Robertmurraya sp. FSL R5-0851: one gene and its partner. The protein of the gene in region 1 interacts with the protein of each later gene in a pairwise test. Links are inferred from orthologs where the notes say so. Each region holds a gene or a part of one and is shown in the gene's direction. Other genes may lie near its edges. The genes, in order: topA and MKX65_RS21920.

Region 1 (10,569 bases):
TTCCACCCCTTTTTTAGCTAGTTTAAAAGATAGCTTACAAACGCTAGATTACCAGCTTTCGAATGTTAGTTTTCAAACCCAGGCTGATAGAGCCGTTGTCCAAACGAAAAAAGCAGCCATTCCTAGTCCATTGACCTCATCTTATAGTGGAGTGGATATTAAAATATGATAAATGAAAAGCTAAAAAGAAAAGAAGCGGTTGCTCTAAGTTATGAAGCAACGAAAAATGACGCGCCAAAGGTGATTGCGAAAGGAAAAGGAATAGTAGCTGATAATATTCTCGAGAAGGCAAAAGAGAATAATATTCCAATCCAAGAAGATCCAACGCTAATTGAGTTACTAAGTAAATTAAATATAAATGACAGCATCCCAGAAGAGTTATATCAAGCAGTGGCTGAAGTGTTTGCATTTGTTTATCGTACAGATAAAGAAGTAGGTAAAAGGAAATCTTAAAATCTACTTCTTTTATTTTTTTATTTCTGAATAATTTAATATTTTGTGTGAAATAGTAGACAAGGTATGTGTTGTTATATAAAATGAAAGCGCAGTCTTGTTTTTTTAGATATAAAACGATCAAAGGGAAAAATGAATGCAGGCAGGATTGCAGGAAAAAGTGTAGAATATCTTTATTGCTGCAATAGCCAAAAGCAAGATTAGAAGGAGGATGGGAAATGAATATCCATGAGTACCAAGGAAAAGAAATCCTCAGAAAATACGGGGTTGCTGTTCCAAATGGGAAGGTAGCATTTACAGTTGAAGAAGCGGTGGAAGCTGCAAAGGAACTTGGAACACAAGTTTGTGTAGTAAAAGCCCAAATCCATGCAGGTGGACGTGGAAAAGCAGGTGGGGTTAAGGTTGCCAAAAACTTGGATGAAGTCCGTACATATGCGAGCGAAATTCTCGGAAAAACACTCATCACTCACCAAACGGGTCCTGAAGGAAAAGAAGTAAAGCGCCTTTTAATTGAAGAAGGCTGTGACATTAAGAAAGAGTACTATATTGGTTTAGTACTAGACCGTGCTACTTCACGTGTTGTATTAATGGCTTCAGAAGAAGGTGGGACAGAAATCGAGGAGGTAGCAGAAAAAACTCCTGAGAAAATCTTCAAAGAAGTAATTGACCCAGTTGTTGGTTTAACAGGCTACCAAGCTCGTCGTATTGCATTTAACATTAATATTCCAAAAGAATTAGTAAATAAAGCAGTGAAGTTTATGATGGGATTATATCAAGCGTTTGTTGAAAAAGATTGCTCGATCGCTGAAATTAACCCGCTTGTTGTAACAGGTGATGGAAATGTAATGGCGTTAGACGCAAAGCTAAACTTTGATTCAAATGCATTATATCGTCAAAAAGAAGTGTTAGAGTATCGTGACCTTGACGAGGAAGATGCAAAGGAAATTGAAGCATCGAAATACGACCTAAGCTATATTTCTTTAGATGGAAATATTGGCTGCATGGTAAATGGTGCTGGTCTTGCTATGGCTACAATGGACATTGTAAAGCATTACGGTGGAGACCCTGCAAACTTCCTTGATGTTGGGGGCGGAGCAACTGCAGAAAAAGTAACAGAAGCATTCAAAATCATCCTTTCTGATAAAAATGTAAAAGGTATTTTTGTAAATATCTTTGGCGGAATAATGAAGTGTGACGTTATTGCTACTGGTGTTGTAGAAGCTGCTAAGCAGGTTGGTCTAAACGTACCTTTAGTCGTTCGTTTGGAAGGAACAAATGTTGAGCTTGGTAAGAAGATTCTTGCTGAATCAGATATCAACATTATTGCTGCTGAATCTATGGCTGACGGCGCACAAAAAATCGTTTCATTAGTATAAGGAAGGGGAATTGATGTGAGCGTATTTATTAATAAAGATACTAAAGTGATAGTTCAAGGGATTACTGGTTCTACAGCCCTTTTCCATACAAAACAAATGTTAGAATATGGCACGCAAATTGTTGCTGGTGTAACACCTGGTAAAGGTGGGACAGAAGTAGAGGGTGTACCTGTATTTAACACGGTTGCAGATGCTGTAAAGGCTACTGGAGCGAATGCTTCTGTCATTTACGTACCTGCACCATTTGCGGCAGATGCTATTTTAGAAGCGGTTGATGCGGATCTTGATTTAGCGATTTGTATTACTGAGCATATTCCAGTATTAGATATGGTTAAAGTAAAACGCTACATGGAAGGGAAAAAGACTCGCCTAGTTGGTCCTAACTGCCCAGGTGTTATTACTCCTGATGAGTGTAAGATTGGTATTATGCCAGGTTATATTCATACAAAGGGCCATGTTGGCGTGGTATCACGTTCTGGAACCCTTACGTACGAAGCGGTTCATCAATTATCACAAGCAGGTATTGGCCAATCTACAGCAGTTGGAATTGGTGGAGATCCCGTTAACGGAACAAACTTCATCGATGTACTTAAAGCATTTAATGAAGACCCAGAAACGTACGCCGTTATTATGATCGGTGAAATTGGTGGTACGGCTGAAGAAGAAGCAGCAGAGTGGGTAAAAGCAAACATGACTAAGCCGGTAGTTGGTTTCATCGGTGGTCGTACTGCCCCTCCAGGAAAGCGTATGGGGCATGCTGGTGCGATTATTTCCGGTGGAAAAGGAACAGCTGACGAAAAGATTCGTGTGATGAATGAATGTGGAATCCAAGTAGCTGATACACCTTCAGTTATGGGAGAAACATTAATTAAAGTACTAAAAGAAAAAGATCTTTACGATCAATGTAAAACTCACTAAAAATTCAAATAGTCCCTCTTTTTAGAGGGGCTATTTGTGATATTATTAAAATACTATTCCTAAAGGAGGTTATCTATTTTGGAATCTTTTTCATTACGTTTGTGTCATTTGCTTCATTGTCGTGGAGCGGGCTGGAAAATGGTTTATCATATTTTAAAGCATGATCCCGAGCTTAAAGAGCTATATTCCCCAACTTTCCTCTACCAATTCCCTGAACTTCCATCATCTATCATTCAAACCTTATTCGAAGATCTTCATTCACCGGTTTTATTGGAACAAATCCGCCATTATCAACAAAATGATATTAAAATAATTACTTACTTTGACTCAGCTTATCCTGAATTATTAAAAGAAACGTATCAGCCGCCGTGGGTATTGTATGCAAAGGGGGACATTTCTTTGCTTGGGAAGCAAACCAAGCTTGCTGTGGTCGGTTCTAGACAGGCAACAGAGTATGGTAAAAGAGCCATTGATCGGTTGTTTCCACCACTGATTGAAAAGGGGGTTATTATCGTTAGCGGCTTAGCCTTAGGGGTTGATACGCTTGCTCATGAAGCTGCCATTCGACTAGGCGGGAAGACGATAGCGGTCATCGCTGGAGGTATCTACCATATTTACCCACAAACCAATCAAAAGCTTGCTCTAAATATTATGAAGCACCATCTTGTGATCTCCGAGTATCCTCCAAATACGACTCCTTCGCGCTGGCAATTTCCTATGAGAAATAGAATTATTAGTGGTGTTTCTAAAGGTACATTTATAATAGAAGCAAAAAGAAAGAGTGGCTCTTTAATCACAGCAAATTTTGCCGTTCATGAGGGTCGAGAGGTGTTTGCCCTCCCAGGAAATATTTTCAGTCAGCATTCGACAGGGACAAATGACTTAATTCAGCAGGGAGCGAAGCTTGTTAGAAGCCATGAAGATATACTCAATGAATTATTTTATGCATAATGTTTGTAATCCGGTTGAACATCACATATGATGACAAAAAGGTACGGAATAGGGAAATGTCATCGATTTACCATACTTTTTCACCAAATTTTAATATATTTTTATGAAAAAGGTTGAAATATCGCTCAAACTGTTATACATTTTGCAACAGACGTTCGAAAATAAAAATACAAATTTTAAAGTAAGCAAGCTGAAACCGTTTACGATATATTTGACAAGTTTCAATAAAAAGTTTAATAATAATGAATATTTACAATAAACATTCAATAAGTGAATTTTTATATAATCCCTCTTGAGGAGGACAATAGATGTCGGAGTTTTTAGTAATCGTTGAGTCACCTGCAAAGGCGAAGACGATAGAGAGATACTTAGGAAAAAAATATAAAGTTAAGGCGTCGATGGGACACGTACGTGATCTTCCAAAAAGTCAGATGGGAGTCGACGTTGATCATGAGTTCGAACCAAAGTATATTACTATACGCGGAAAAGGACCTGTTCTAAAGGAATTAAAAACAGCTGCAAAAAAAGCAAAGAAAATATATCTAGCGGCTGACCCGGATCGTGAAGGGGAAGCGATCGCTTGGCATCTTGCTCACACACTGGATGTGGATATCCACTCAGATTGTCGGGTAGTATTTAACGAAATTACGAAGGATGCGATTAAAGAGTCTTTTAAGCATCCTAGACCCATTAACATGGATTTAGTAGATGCCCAGCAAGCACGTAGAATTTTAGACCGTTTGGTTGGATACAATATTAGTCCGTTGTTTTGGAAAAAGGTGAAAAAAGGGCTGAGTGCTGGTCGAGTTCAATCCGTAGCTGTACGATTAATTATTGACCGAGAAAACGAAATTAAAGCGTTTATCCCTGAAGAATACTGGACGATAGAAGGCGAATTCTTAAAGGGGACAACGAGTTTTGAGGCTGATTTCTTCGGATTAGTAAATCAGCGTATGGAGCTAAAATCAGAAGATGAGGTAAAATCGATTTTAGCTAAAATGAAAGGCAACCAGTTTGAAGTAACCTCTGTGACCAAAAAAGAACGTAAAAGAAATCCAGCTGTTCCATTTACGACTTCTTCCCTTCAACAAGAGGCAGCTAGAAAATTAAACTTCCGAGCAAAAAAGACAATGATGCTAGCTCAACAGCTGTATGAAGGAATCAATTTAGGAAAAGAAGGAACCGTCGGGTTAATTACATACATGAGAACAGATTCAACTAGAATTTCTGAAGTAGCCCAAGCAGAAGCAAATCAGTATATTGAGTCAACTTACGGTGCCAACTTTTTACCTGAGGAAAAGCGTAAAGAAAAAAAAGGTGCGAACACACAAGATGCTCATGAAGCGATCAGACCAACGAGTACGCTACGTGATCCTTCTAGTATGAAAGAATTTCTGTCTAGAGATCAATTGAGACTATATAAGTTAATTTGGGAGCGTTTCGTATCTAGTCAAATGGCACCGGCTGTTATGGACACAATGAGTGTGGATTTGAAGAATGGAGAAGTAATTTTTAGAGCAACCGGATCCAAGGTGAAGTTTCCAGGTTTTATGAAGGTGTACGTTGAGGGGACAGATGATCAAACAGAGGACAAGAACAAAATGCTTCCGGATCTAAAGGAAGGCGATACAGTCCTCAAAAAGGACATCGAACCAAAACAACACTTTACCCAACCTCCTCCTAGGTATACGGAAGCTAGATTAGTTAAGACGTTGGAGGAACTGGGGATTGGTCGACCGTCGACATTTGCTCCAACACTAGATACCATCCAAAAACGTGGATATGTTACTCTTGATAATAAGCGATTCATTCCAACCGAACTTGGAGAAATTGTTCATGAACTCATGGTAGAATTCTTCCCAGATATCTTAGATGTCGAGTTTACCGCAAAAATGGAACAAGAATTAGATAATGTAGAAGAAGGAAAAACAAAATGGGTACGAATCATCGATGAGTTTTATCGAGGGTTTGAAAAACATTTAGAAAAGGCCGAAAAGGAAATGGAGCAGGTAGAAATTAAAGATGAGCCTGCTGGTGAGGATTGTGAGCAGTGTGGAAATGAGATGGTCTATAAAATGGGTCGCTATGGAAAGTTCATGGCATGCAGTAATTTCCCGGATTGTCGAAACACAAAAGCAATCGTAAAGGATATAGGTGTTAAATGCCCAAATTGTAAGACTGGAAATATTATAGAAAGAAAAAGTAAAAAGCGTCGAATTTTCTATGGCTGTGATACATTCCCAGAATGTGAATTCATTTCATGGGATAAACCGCTGCCTAGAAATTGCCCGAAATGTGAATCACTATTGATCGAGAAGAAGCTTAAAAAAGGTGTCCAAGTTCAATGCATTAGTTGTGACTACAAGGAAGAGCCACAAAGCTAAGGGTGAGCACTATGCTCACTCTTTTTATTGCGCTTGTCAGTGAAGACAAAATGCCTGAAACTTTTAAGTTTCTCAAACGTAGTGTAAAATGCAGATGGAATATGGAAAAGCTAATATCAAAAAAGATACATACGAGCTATTGGAGGTTCATAAAATGATAGATGCAACAGTGAATGTAATAGGAGCAGGTTTAGCTGGAAGTGAAGCCGCTTGGCAACTTGCAAAGAGGGGAATAAAGGTTCGCTTGTACGAAATGAGACCAGTGAAGCAAACTCCTGCGCATCACACAGATAAATTTGCTGAGTTAGTTTGCAGTAACTCCCTTCGCGCAAATAATTTAACAAATGCAGTTGGAGTCCTGAAGGAAGAAATGCGAAAGCTAGATTCTGTTATTATCGCTTCTGCAGATGCTTGTGCAGTTCCAGCAGGAGGTGCGCTTGCCGTGGATCGTCATGAGTTTGCTGCTCATGTAACAGATAAGGTGAAAAATCATCCCAATGTAACAGTGATCAATGAGGAAATAACAGAAATTCCAGAGGGGCTTACTGTTATTGCAACGGGACCTTTAACAAGTCCGGCGCTTTCAGCTAAGCTGCAAGAACTGACTGGCGAGGAATATTTATACTTTTATGACGCTGCAGCTCCTATCATTGAAAAAGATAGCATTGATATGGAGAAGGTGTATTTAAAATCCCGTTACGATAAAGGGGAGGCAGCATATTTAAACTGCCCTATGACCGAAGAAGAGTTTGATCGTTTTTACGAGGCACTTGTTTCAGCAGAAACGGTTCCATTGAAAGAGTTTGAAAAAGAAATTTTCTTTGAAGGATGTATGCCGATTGAGGTAATGGCTAGTCGCGGAAAGAAAACCATGCTTTTTGGTCCAATGAAGCCAGTTGGCCTTGAGGACCCAAAAACAGGAAAGCGTCCGTTTGCTGTAGTTCAGCTTAGACAGGATGATGCTGCAGGAACACTCTATAATATTGTTGGATTTCAGACACATTTGAAGTGGGGACCACAAAAGGAGGTTCTTCAATTAATCCCTGGATTAGAAAATGCTGAAATCGTAAGGTATGGTGTTATGCACAGAAATACCTTTATTAATTCACCTAAAGTACTCGAACCGACCTATCAATTCAAAAATCGTAAGGATTTATTCTTTGCTGGTCAAATGACAGGAGTAGAGGGCTATGTGGAGTCTGCAGCAAGTGGATTAGTTGCTGGGCTTAATGCAGCCAAACTTGTACAAGGAGAAGAGCTTGTTGTGTTTCCGGAAGAAACTGCGATCGGGAGTATGGCAAGATACATCACGAGTGCAAGCGCAAAGAATTTTCAGCCGATGAATGCGAACTTTGGTTTGTTCCCAGAGTTACCGACTAAAATCAGAGGAAAAAAGGAAAGAGCAGAGCATCATGCAAACCGAGCATTAGAAACAATTCAGAACTTTGTGAAAAATTTGTAAATTGCTTGCAAGGGTATGTGAAGTGTGATACGATTTAGGAGCCTTTGTGAGGTGACGAATATTGTCAGAAGATGTGAACGATTCAGCAAAGTTATTTTTTGAATATTTACAAATAGAAAGAAATTATTCACAATATACAATTGAGCATTATCAAGTGGATGTTAGGGATTTTACTCTTTTTATGAAGGAGCAATCGTTAGCTGATTATGCTAATGTCGAGTACTCCGATGTTAGGCTGTATTTAACGAAGCTTTTTGAGAAGAATCTAGCAAGAAAATCTGTGGCGAGAAAAATATCTAGTATGAGAAGCTTTTACCGGTTTTTATTACGAGATAATCTCGTTCAGAATAATCCTTTTGCACAAGTGATTATGCCAAAGCAAGAAAAGAGATTGCCCGATTTTTTTTATGAAGAGGAGCTTAAAGCATTATTTTTGAGTTGTGATGCTAATACCCCTGTCGGCCAAAGAGATCTTGCCTTGCTTGAAATTTTATATGCTACAGGAATGCGAGTTAGTGAATGTTGTCAGCTTCGATTAAAAGATATTGATTTATACATTGGAACGGTACTTGTTCATGGGAAAGGCCAAAAGGATCGATACATTCCATTTGGTAGCTTTGCTCAAGAAGCGATTGATACATATATCAACAATGGCAGAAAAGCACTTCTTGGAGAAAAGCATTCACATGATTCCTTGTTTGTTAACTTTCGTGGAGAACCACTTACAACAAACGGAGTGAGACATATTCTGGATCGAATGATAAAAAAATCATCTTTAAACGGGTCCATCCATCCGCATAAACTAAGGCATTCCTTTGCGACACATCTCCTTAATAACGGAGCAGATATGAGGAGTGTTCAAGAGTTGTTAGGGCATTCGTTTTTGTCTTCTACACAAATTTATTCACATGTTACAAATGATTACTTGCGAAAAACATATATGGCCCACCACCCCCGGGCTTAAGCTTTAGGAGGAATAATATGACGCAATTTCATGCAACAACTATTTTTGCTGTTCGTCATAATGGTCAATGTGCTATGTCTGGAGATGGTCAAGTAACCTTTGGCAATGCTGTTGTGATGAAACATACAGCTCGTAAGGTTAGAAAGTTATTTAACGGGAGGGTTTTAGCAGGATTTGCCGGATCTGTTGCGGATGCCTTTACTCTTTTTGAAATGTTTGAAAGTAAGTTAGAAGAGTATAATGGCAATCTACAACGAGCATCTGTTGAACTTGCAAAACAGTGGAGAAGCGATAAAGTTCTACGACGTCTTGAAGCCATGCTAATCGTAATGAACGATACGGATATGCTATTGGTTTCTGGTACAGGAGAGATTATTGAACCAGATGATGGAATCCTTGCGATTGGATCTGGTGGAAATTATGCACTATCTGCCGGAAGAGCATTAAAGAAGTATTCCGGAGAGCATCTAACGGCAAAGGAAATCGCAAAGGCTTCCCTTGAGATTGCCGCTGAAATTTGCGTATATACAAATCACAATATTATCGTTGAAGAGCTTTAGGAGGGATCGAATGGTCACTAAAGGGACAAATCTAACCCCACGTCAGATTGTTGAACGATTGGATCAGTATATCATTGGGCAGAAGGATGCAAAGAAAGCAGTAGCGGTTGCACTGAGAAACCGTTATCGACGTAGTTTGCTTGACGAAGGTTTAAGGGATGAAATCAGTCCTAAGAATATATTAATGATCGGACCTACGGGTGTCGGAAAGACAGAAATTGCTAGACGAATGGCAAAGCTTGTATCAGCTCCGTTTGTGAAGGTTGAAGCGACAAAGTTTACGGAAGTGGGCTACGTGGGCCGTGATGTTGAATCCATGGTAAGAGATCTCGTAGAAACCGCAGTTAGACTTGTAAAAGAAGAAAAAATGCAAAAAGTGAAAGAACGAGCAGAGGAAAATGCAAATAAACGACTAGTTGATTTGTTAGTACCTTCTGCGAAAAAAGCAACAGGCTATAAAAATCCTTTAGAGATGCTATTCGGTGGAGGTGGTGCACAGGAACAAGAACCAACACCTACTGAAGACATGAATATCGTTGAAAAAAGGAAGGTTGTTGCCGAAAAGCTTTCTAAAGGAGAGCTTGAAAATGAAATGGTTTCTGTTGAAGTAGAAGAACAGCAACCATCTATGTTTGATATGCTTCAAGGTTCAGGCATGGAGCAAATGGGAATGAATATGCAGGATGCTTTAAGTGGCTTAATGCCGAAGAAACGAAAAAAACGGAAGCTTTCGGTTCGCGATGCAAGAAAAGTGTTAACAAATGAGGAAGCCTCAAAGCTGATTGATATGGATGAAGTAACGTCTGAGGCTGTTTTCCGTGCTGAGCAAACAGGAATCATCTTCATTGATGAAATTGATAAAATTGCTAGCAAAAACGGAGGAGGATCATCTGCTGACGTTTCTCGAGAGGGCGTACAACGAGATATTCTTCCAGTTGTTGAAGGTTCGACTGTCGTTACGAAGTATGGATCAGTGAAGACAGACCATATTCTATTTATGGCAGCGGGAGCATTCCATATCGCGAAGCCGTCTGATTTAATACCGGAGCTTCAGGGACGTTTTCCAATTAGAGTAGAATTAACAAAATTAACGGTAGACGATTTTTATAAGATACTAATTGAACCTGATAATGCACTTATTAAGCAATATCAAGCATTGTTAGTGACGGAAGGTATAGAAATTGAATTTTCTGACGATGCTATTCGTAAGATTGCAGAAGTTGCTTATGATGTAAATCAAAATACGGATAACATTGGAGCAAGAAGATTGCATACCATTTTAGAAAAGCTTCTAGAGGACTTGTCTTTTGAAGCACCGGATATCACAATGGAAAAAATCACAATCACACCACAATACGTAGAAGAAAAGCTCGGAGCCATTTCGCGTAATAAAGACTTAAGTCAATTTATTTTGTAATTCATGAGTTTGATTCCCTCGTGTTGGGGGAATCAAACGTATATTATGTGACACATAACAGTTCAATACATATGCAGAATTCAG
Region 2 (5,959 bases), 2.7 Mb from region 1 along the record:
TTGTAAAGAGGGGAACACGGATTGTAATCGTGGAGTTAGTTCTAACACAACATCTGTACGTGGAGTAGCAATACACACTCGCTTACCACTAGCAAAAGCCACTTCAATTCCTTTAAAAAGAAGCTCAGTCTTCCCAGCACCACACACAGCCCAAACGAGCAACTCCTCATTATGAGAAATAGCCCCCACCACACGATCCGAAGCAACTTGTTGACCATCCGACAGCGACCCATTCCACTCAAGAGGAGTAGCAACTAACTCTGGCATCTCCCCACTCCATCCATATAAAGACGTGCACTCACTCACACGCCCCATCATAATACATGCACGACAATACACACACTTCTTCCAACACCGTGCACAAGGAAACTCAGCAAGTAACTCCTTATCACCATTGCCACACCGGTTACACTGCGCCCGACCTTTCTTATCAAACAAAATTCCTGGTCTTATAGAAATTAAAGGAGAATCAACCATCTCAAAGGGGATTTCTTCTCGAAGAAGCTGCTTACCAGCGAGGACATTTCGAAGGGAATCAACCAAATTCAAATTATCACCTCATTATCAAATTTTCAAAAAACGCCCGAAAACTAGAAACACCATTCCAGCAATCGCTGAAATGGTGCCAAATAATAAAAGATATAAGTTCAGTAAACCAAAAATTATTTCTTTACCCAACCAAGGCCCATTGAGCCCTCACCTAAATGCGTACCGATCACCGGTCCGAAGTAACTAATCACAAATTCAACGTTTGGAAGCTCAGCTTCAAGCTCTTTCTTCCATTCATTGGCTTCCTGCTCACGATTGGCGTGAATAATCACTGCACGATATTGCTCACCAGCTGAAGCTTCTGCCAACAGATCAACCATTCGACGCATCGCCTTTTTACGTGTACGAATTTTTTCAAAAGGAACAATTTTCTTGTCCTGAAAATGAAGAAGTGGCTTCACCTGCAACAAACTTCCGATCAAGGCTTGAGCACTTGATAGTCTACCTCCACGTTGGAGATGAGATAAATCATCCACCATAAAATAAGCGTATAACGTTTTCTTCATTTCTTCGAGTCGTGACATTATTTCCTCTGGACCCTTACCTTCTTGAGCCATTTGAGCTGCCTCTAGTACGTAAAATCCTTGAACCATGCAGCTAATTTCTGAATCGAATGCAAACACATCAATATTCTCTACCATTTCTCCAGCTGATACGGCCCCTTGGAAGGTGCCGCTGATCCCGCTTGATAGGTGGATGCTGACCACTGAATCGTAGTCTTTCGATAGTTGTTCGAATAGCTGAACAAACTCACCAACGGGTGGCTGTGACGTGGTTGGAAGCTCGCGATTCTTTACCTCTTCAAAAAAATCTGAGGCAGTGATCTCTATTTCTTCACGATACGTCTCAGTACCAAATATCACACTTAAAGGAATCATATGAATATCAAGCTTGTCACGCAGGTCTTTCGGGATGTACGCGGTACTATCCGTTACAACTGCCGTTTTCATATAAAAGTAACCACCTTTGTTTTTCTCTACTATATGTCTCACACATATTTTATATGAAAACTATACAAATTGCATTACCTACACCCTTATAGGGTAAATCTTAACTCGCATCCTTTAAGCCCCTACGAAGTATTTCTTCCAAAATGAGATCAACAAATCTCGTATCCAGGTTATAGTTTAATGCCTTGCTATATACGTTAACTAAATCCTCATCTGATAAAATACCCAAAGATGTATTAATGGAAAACACCTCCATTTATACTAGTTTAAGTAGTATTATAAGCAAAAACACCTATTTGTAAAATATTTTTCACTACTTTGTCAAAATTGGAAATGCTTCCAATTAAAAAAAAGAGGCATCCGTCTTTATTTTCAGACAGATGCCCCACCACTTATATTTTATCGTACCTCAACCCAGCCCTTTTTAATAGCTTCGACTACCGCTTGAGTACGATCGTTTACATTCATTTTTTGAAGAATATTACTCACATGGTTTTTAACCGTTTTTTCACTAATAAATAAAGCTTCACCGATTCCACGGTTACTCTTTCCGTCTGTTAACAACTGAAGAACTTCACACTCACGGCGCGTTAATAAATGAAGTGGACGACGAATTTCTGCCGCTCCCACATAACCTCCACCGCCTTCACCTGCTAATCGACGGTATTCTCTTACTAGATTATGTGTTACTTTCGGATGTAAATAAGAACCTCCATCAGCCACTACCTTTACCGCTTCTACCAATGCATCTGCATCCATTTCCTTTAACAGATAGCCACTAGCCCCTGTTTGAAGCGCATGTGTTACGTAGTTTTCGTCATCATGAATGGAAAGAATGATTACTTTTGATTCAGGAAATTTCTCAATCAGTTGACGAGTGGCTTCCACACCATTCACATCAGGCATATTAATATCCATAATAATTACGTCTGGTTGATACTCTTCTGCAATCGTAACAGCTTGGTTACCATCTTCCCCTTCAGCGACAACCTCAAACGTTTTTTCAAAATCTAATATTCTTTTGACACCTTCTCTAAATAATTGGTGGTCATCAATAATGGCAATCTTTGTAGTCATTTCTCTCAGCCTCCCTAAGCCTATTCAATAAATTAACTCTCTAATGGAACTTGAATAATGACAATTGTTCCTCGACCGACTTTTGAGTCGATGGAAAGCTGTCCTTGTAGAAGCTCCACTCTCTCTTTCATTCCTAATATTCCAAACGACTCTGGCTTGTCCAAATTCATATCAAAGCCCTTGCCGTCATCTTTTACTACTACTGAAATACTATTTCGTGTCAGCTCGAGTTTTACTTTTATTTCATGTGCTTCTGCGTGTTTGATGGCATTTTGAACAGATTCTTGAACCAATCGAAATAATGCCACTTCAAACTTGGCTGGTAACCTTTTTTCATTCCCCAAATTAACAAAACTAATTTTTGTATCACTATGATACTCTTCGATCGTTTGTAGGTATTTTTTGAGGGTAGGCACTAAGCCTAGGTCATCAAGTGCCATCGGACGAAGGTCATAGATAATTCTACGCACCTCATACAACGCATTTCGCACCATCTTTTTTAAATTTTTTATCTCACCCATGCCTGCTTGTTCCCCATGCTCACGGAAAACACGTTCAATTAAATCCGAGCGCATCATCACATTTGCCATCATTTGAGCAGGGCCATCATGGATTTCACGAGACACTCGTTTTCTCTCTTCTTCCTGAGCCTCTATAATACGCAAGCCAAACTCCTGCTTCTGCTTTGCGTCCTCTAATACTTCACCGACTTGCTTGAGATCACTCATCAGATAGTTCATCACGACGGAAATTTGAGAAACTAGATGTTCCGCTCGGTCAATCGTTTCCGTCAAACCATGTAAACGGCGTTCAATATCATCTCGTCGGTCACGAAGCTGCTTCTCCATTTGTCGCTTCATCGTCAGTTCCATTTGGAGCTGATGAGCTTTTTCATAAGCATCGCGAACCTCTGCCTCGGTATAGTCCTTGAAGTGCATGCTTACTTCAGACAATCTTTTACGAGCAAAACGCGATTGCGTTTCAAGCTTATCGCCATCATCAATCACTTCAATGACCATTCGCTTCACATCTTTTAGTTCATCTGCGAGTGATTCATAGTCCTTCCGGCACTGCTCTCCTATACGGAAAATCTCGTCCTTGCTCGTACCAACCGTCTCTATCATTTTCTCTAGGATAAAATCAAGCGTCTTTATATCAAATTTTTTCTTCAACATAATAATTCCTCCAAGGGTCCCATTTTCCCTTTCGGCTTTGATATTATTTTAGCTTGATTTAGATAAATATACTATCTCTTGATGGAGAAAAAACTGTCGAAACGTAAGAAAATCGTTAAAAAGAACGAGATTTTTTCGACGTTATATGTAATTTATCCTATATAAACTTAATTAACATCATTACTATTTTAATACCTAAGAACTAAAGTTATTATGCTGATATAGTAGAGATTGTGGATTTTTACTCACTGTCCCATTATAACACGTGAAAAAATTACATAGATTAAAGTTTGTTTACAAACTGTTTGAAGTTTGATGAAATATGTCACAAAGTTTTATACTATTACTAAGAAATTATTCATAGAAATCTTTACTAGAAAGGAGCTTATCCCATGCTCCCCTCATATCTAACCGTAAAAGACTACGGTGAACATGAAATTGTTATTGAAAAATCTCGATTTATCGCTCATATATCTCGTGCAGAAACAGAAGAAGAAGCAATAGAATTTATTCAAAGCATAAAAAAGAAGCACTGGAATGCGACGCACAACTGCTCAGCTTATCTAATCGGAGAACATGACCTTATTCAGAAAGCAAATGATGATGGTGAGCCATCCGGAACAGCTGGTGTACCGATTCTCGAGGTTTTAAAGAAAAGAAAACTAAAGGATACGGTTGTAGTGATTACCCGCTACTTTGGTGGAATAAAATTAGGAGCTGGCGGGCTAATCCGTGCATATGGTAAATCAACTTCAGAGGGCTTAAATGCCACTGGAATTGTTGAACGTAAGCTTATGAAGGTTGTTCATCTAAAAGTGGATTACACTTGGCTTGGAAAACTCGAAAATGAATTACGTGCCTCTGTATATGAAATAAAAGAGATTCACTATCTTGATGCAGTAGAATTTGAAGTATATGTTGAAGACGGATTGGTTGAAAGTTTCAACGATTGGATGGTAGAAATGACTAACGGGCAGGGGAAACTATCTACAGGGGAAACACTTTATCAAGAGACACTTATATAAAATTAAGAAGACCTCAGGAAATCATGCTCCTGAGGCCTTTATTTTATGCTTTATTCTTTTCATTAACTGGTCTAAAACCATTTAGGAAATTCAAGAGAGGTCGATACCCTTCTCCTACCAGACCAATTTTTTCAACGAATAATTCAATAGCTACAAGTATCGCTAAAAGAATAACAGTTGAACCCCAAAGCGTTGCCTGTGAAAATATAAAGGCCGCTAAACCAAACACTGCACTCATTGCATAAATGAGCAATACCGTTTGTCTATGTGTATATCCAAGCTTCAACAAACAGTGGTGTAAATGAGATTTATCTGGTGCAGACAATGGCTGCTTGTTCACTAAACGTCTAACAATCGCAAAGAGCGTGTCCGAAATTGGTACCCCTAAGATAATAACAGGGATGATTAACGATACGAAGGTAACTCCTTTAAATCCTAGTAGAGATAGAACAGAGATCATAAATCCTAAAAATAATGCCCCTGTATCTCCCATAAAGATTTTCGCTGGGTGAAAATTATAAACAAGGAATCCTAAGCTAGAAACAGCTAATAGTAAAGCCATAATCATTACATACGGATTTCCAAACGTATATGCCATTGCAGCGATAGAAAATAATGCAATGGTAGATACCCCTGCTGCTAACCCATCTAATCCATCAATTAAGTTGATTGCATTCGTAATCCCAATAATCCAAAACATTGTAATGGGGATACTAAGATAACCAAAGTCCAATTCCCCACCAAAAGGCAAGTTAATGAATTCGACTCTTATATCACCAACTACTACCACTACTAAAGCTGCTGCGACTTGCCCTAATAACTTTACTCTAGGTGAAATCTCTTTCACATCATCAAAGGCACCCGTTAAAATAATGATCAAGCTACCAAGTAGGATGGGTAGATGAATTCCACCATCAAGATTCAGCACATGTATTAAATAATTATCATTTGGCTGAATAATTAATACTCCAATTAGAAAGCTTATATAGATAGCAAGACCACCAAGGCGAGGCATGATTTTTTGATGGACTTTTCGTTGGTTAGGTTTATCAGTAGCTCCAATTAAGAAAGCAAGTTTTTTTATGATCGGTGTCAGGAGTATTGCTGCTAAGAAACAAATGATTAACGTAAGATACACAATATGCCCCTCCATGTTTTTATCATTATCTATTTAGTGAAAAAA

Evidence for each region.
Region 2: the proteins of topA (region 1) and MKX65_RS21920 interact in binary tests that used the Escherichia coli proteins (3 or more experiments, as listed by UniProt). The link is inferred for Robertmurraya sp. FSL R5-0851 from one-to-one orthologs.

Annotation. Positions count from the first base shown.
Region 1 is NZ_JBBOOE010000001.1:1,568,223-1,578,791, forward strand. The notes cover bases 3,576-6,544. They hold topA (type I DNA topoisomerase), read left to right. Parts: upstream 3,576-4,006; coding sequence 4,007-6,082; downstream 6,083-6,544. Other genes in these bases: dprA (DNA-processing protein DprA), read left to right, coding at 3,576-3,698; trmFO (FADH(2)-oxidizing methylenetetrahydrofolate--tRNA-(uracil(54)-C(5))-methyltransferase TrmFO), read left to right, coding at 6,237-6,544. In the rest of the region: MKX65_RS08150 (hypothetical protein), read left to right, coding at 1-169; MKX65_RS08155 (FlhB-like flagellar biosynthesis protein), read left to right, coding at 166-453; sucC (ADP-forming succinate--CoA ligase subunit beta), read left to right, coding at 672-1,829; sucD (succinate--CoA ligase subunit alpha), read left to right, coding at 1,845-2,747; more of dprA, read left to right, coding at 2,826-3,575; more of trmFO, read left to right, coding at 6,545-7,544; tyrosine recombinase XerC, read left to right, coding at 7,606-8,508; ATP-dependent protease subunit HslV, read left to right, coding at 8,526-9,068; hslU (HslU--HslV peptidase ATPase subunit), read left to right, coding at 9,079-10,485. UniProt on the Escherichia coli protein: Releases the supercoiling and torsional tension of DNA, which is introduced during the DNA replication and transcription, by transiently cleaving and rejoining one strand of the DNA duplex.
Region 2 is NZ_JBBOOE010000001.1:4,272,332-4,278,290, forward strand. The notes cover bases 3,024-5,959. They hold MKX65_RS21920 (YigZ family protein), read left to right. Parts: upstream 3,024-4,143; coding sequence 4,144-4,776; downstream 4,777-5,959. Other genes in these bases: MKX65_RS21915 (sensor histidine kinase), read right to left, coding at 3,024-3,751; MKX65_RS21925 (glycosyltransferase family 4 protein), read right to left, coding at 4,820-5,917. Outside these bases: MKX65_RS21900 (DEAD/DEAH box helicase), read right to left, coding at 1-549; MKX65_RS21905 (DegV family protein), read right to left, coding at 663-1,499; sporulation histidine kinase inhibitor Sda, read right to left, coding at 1,600-1,755; MKX65_RS21910 (response regulator transcription factor), read right to left, coding at 1,899-2,576; more of MKX65_RS21915, read right to left, coding at 2,609-3,023.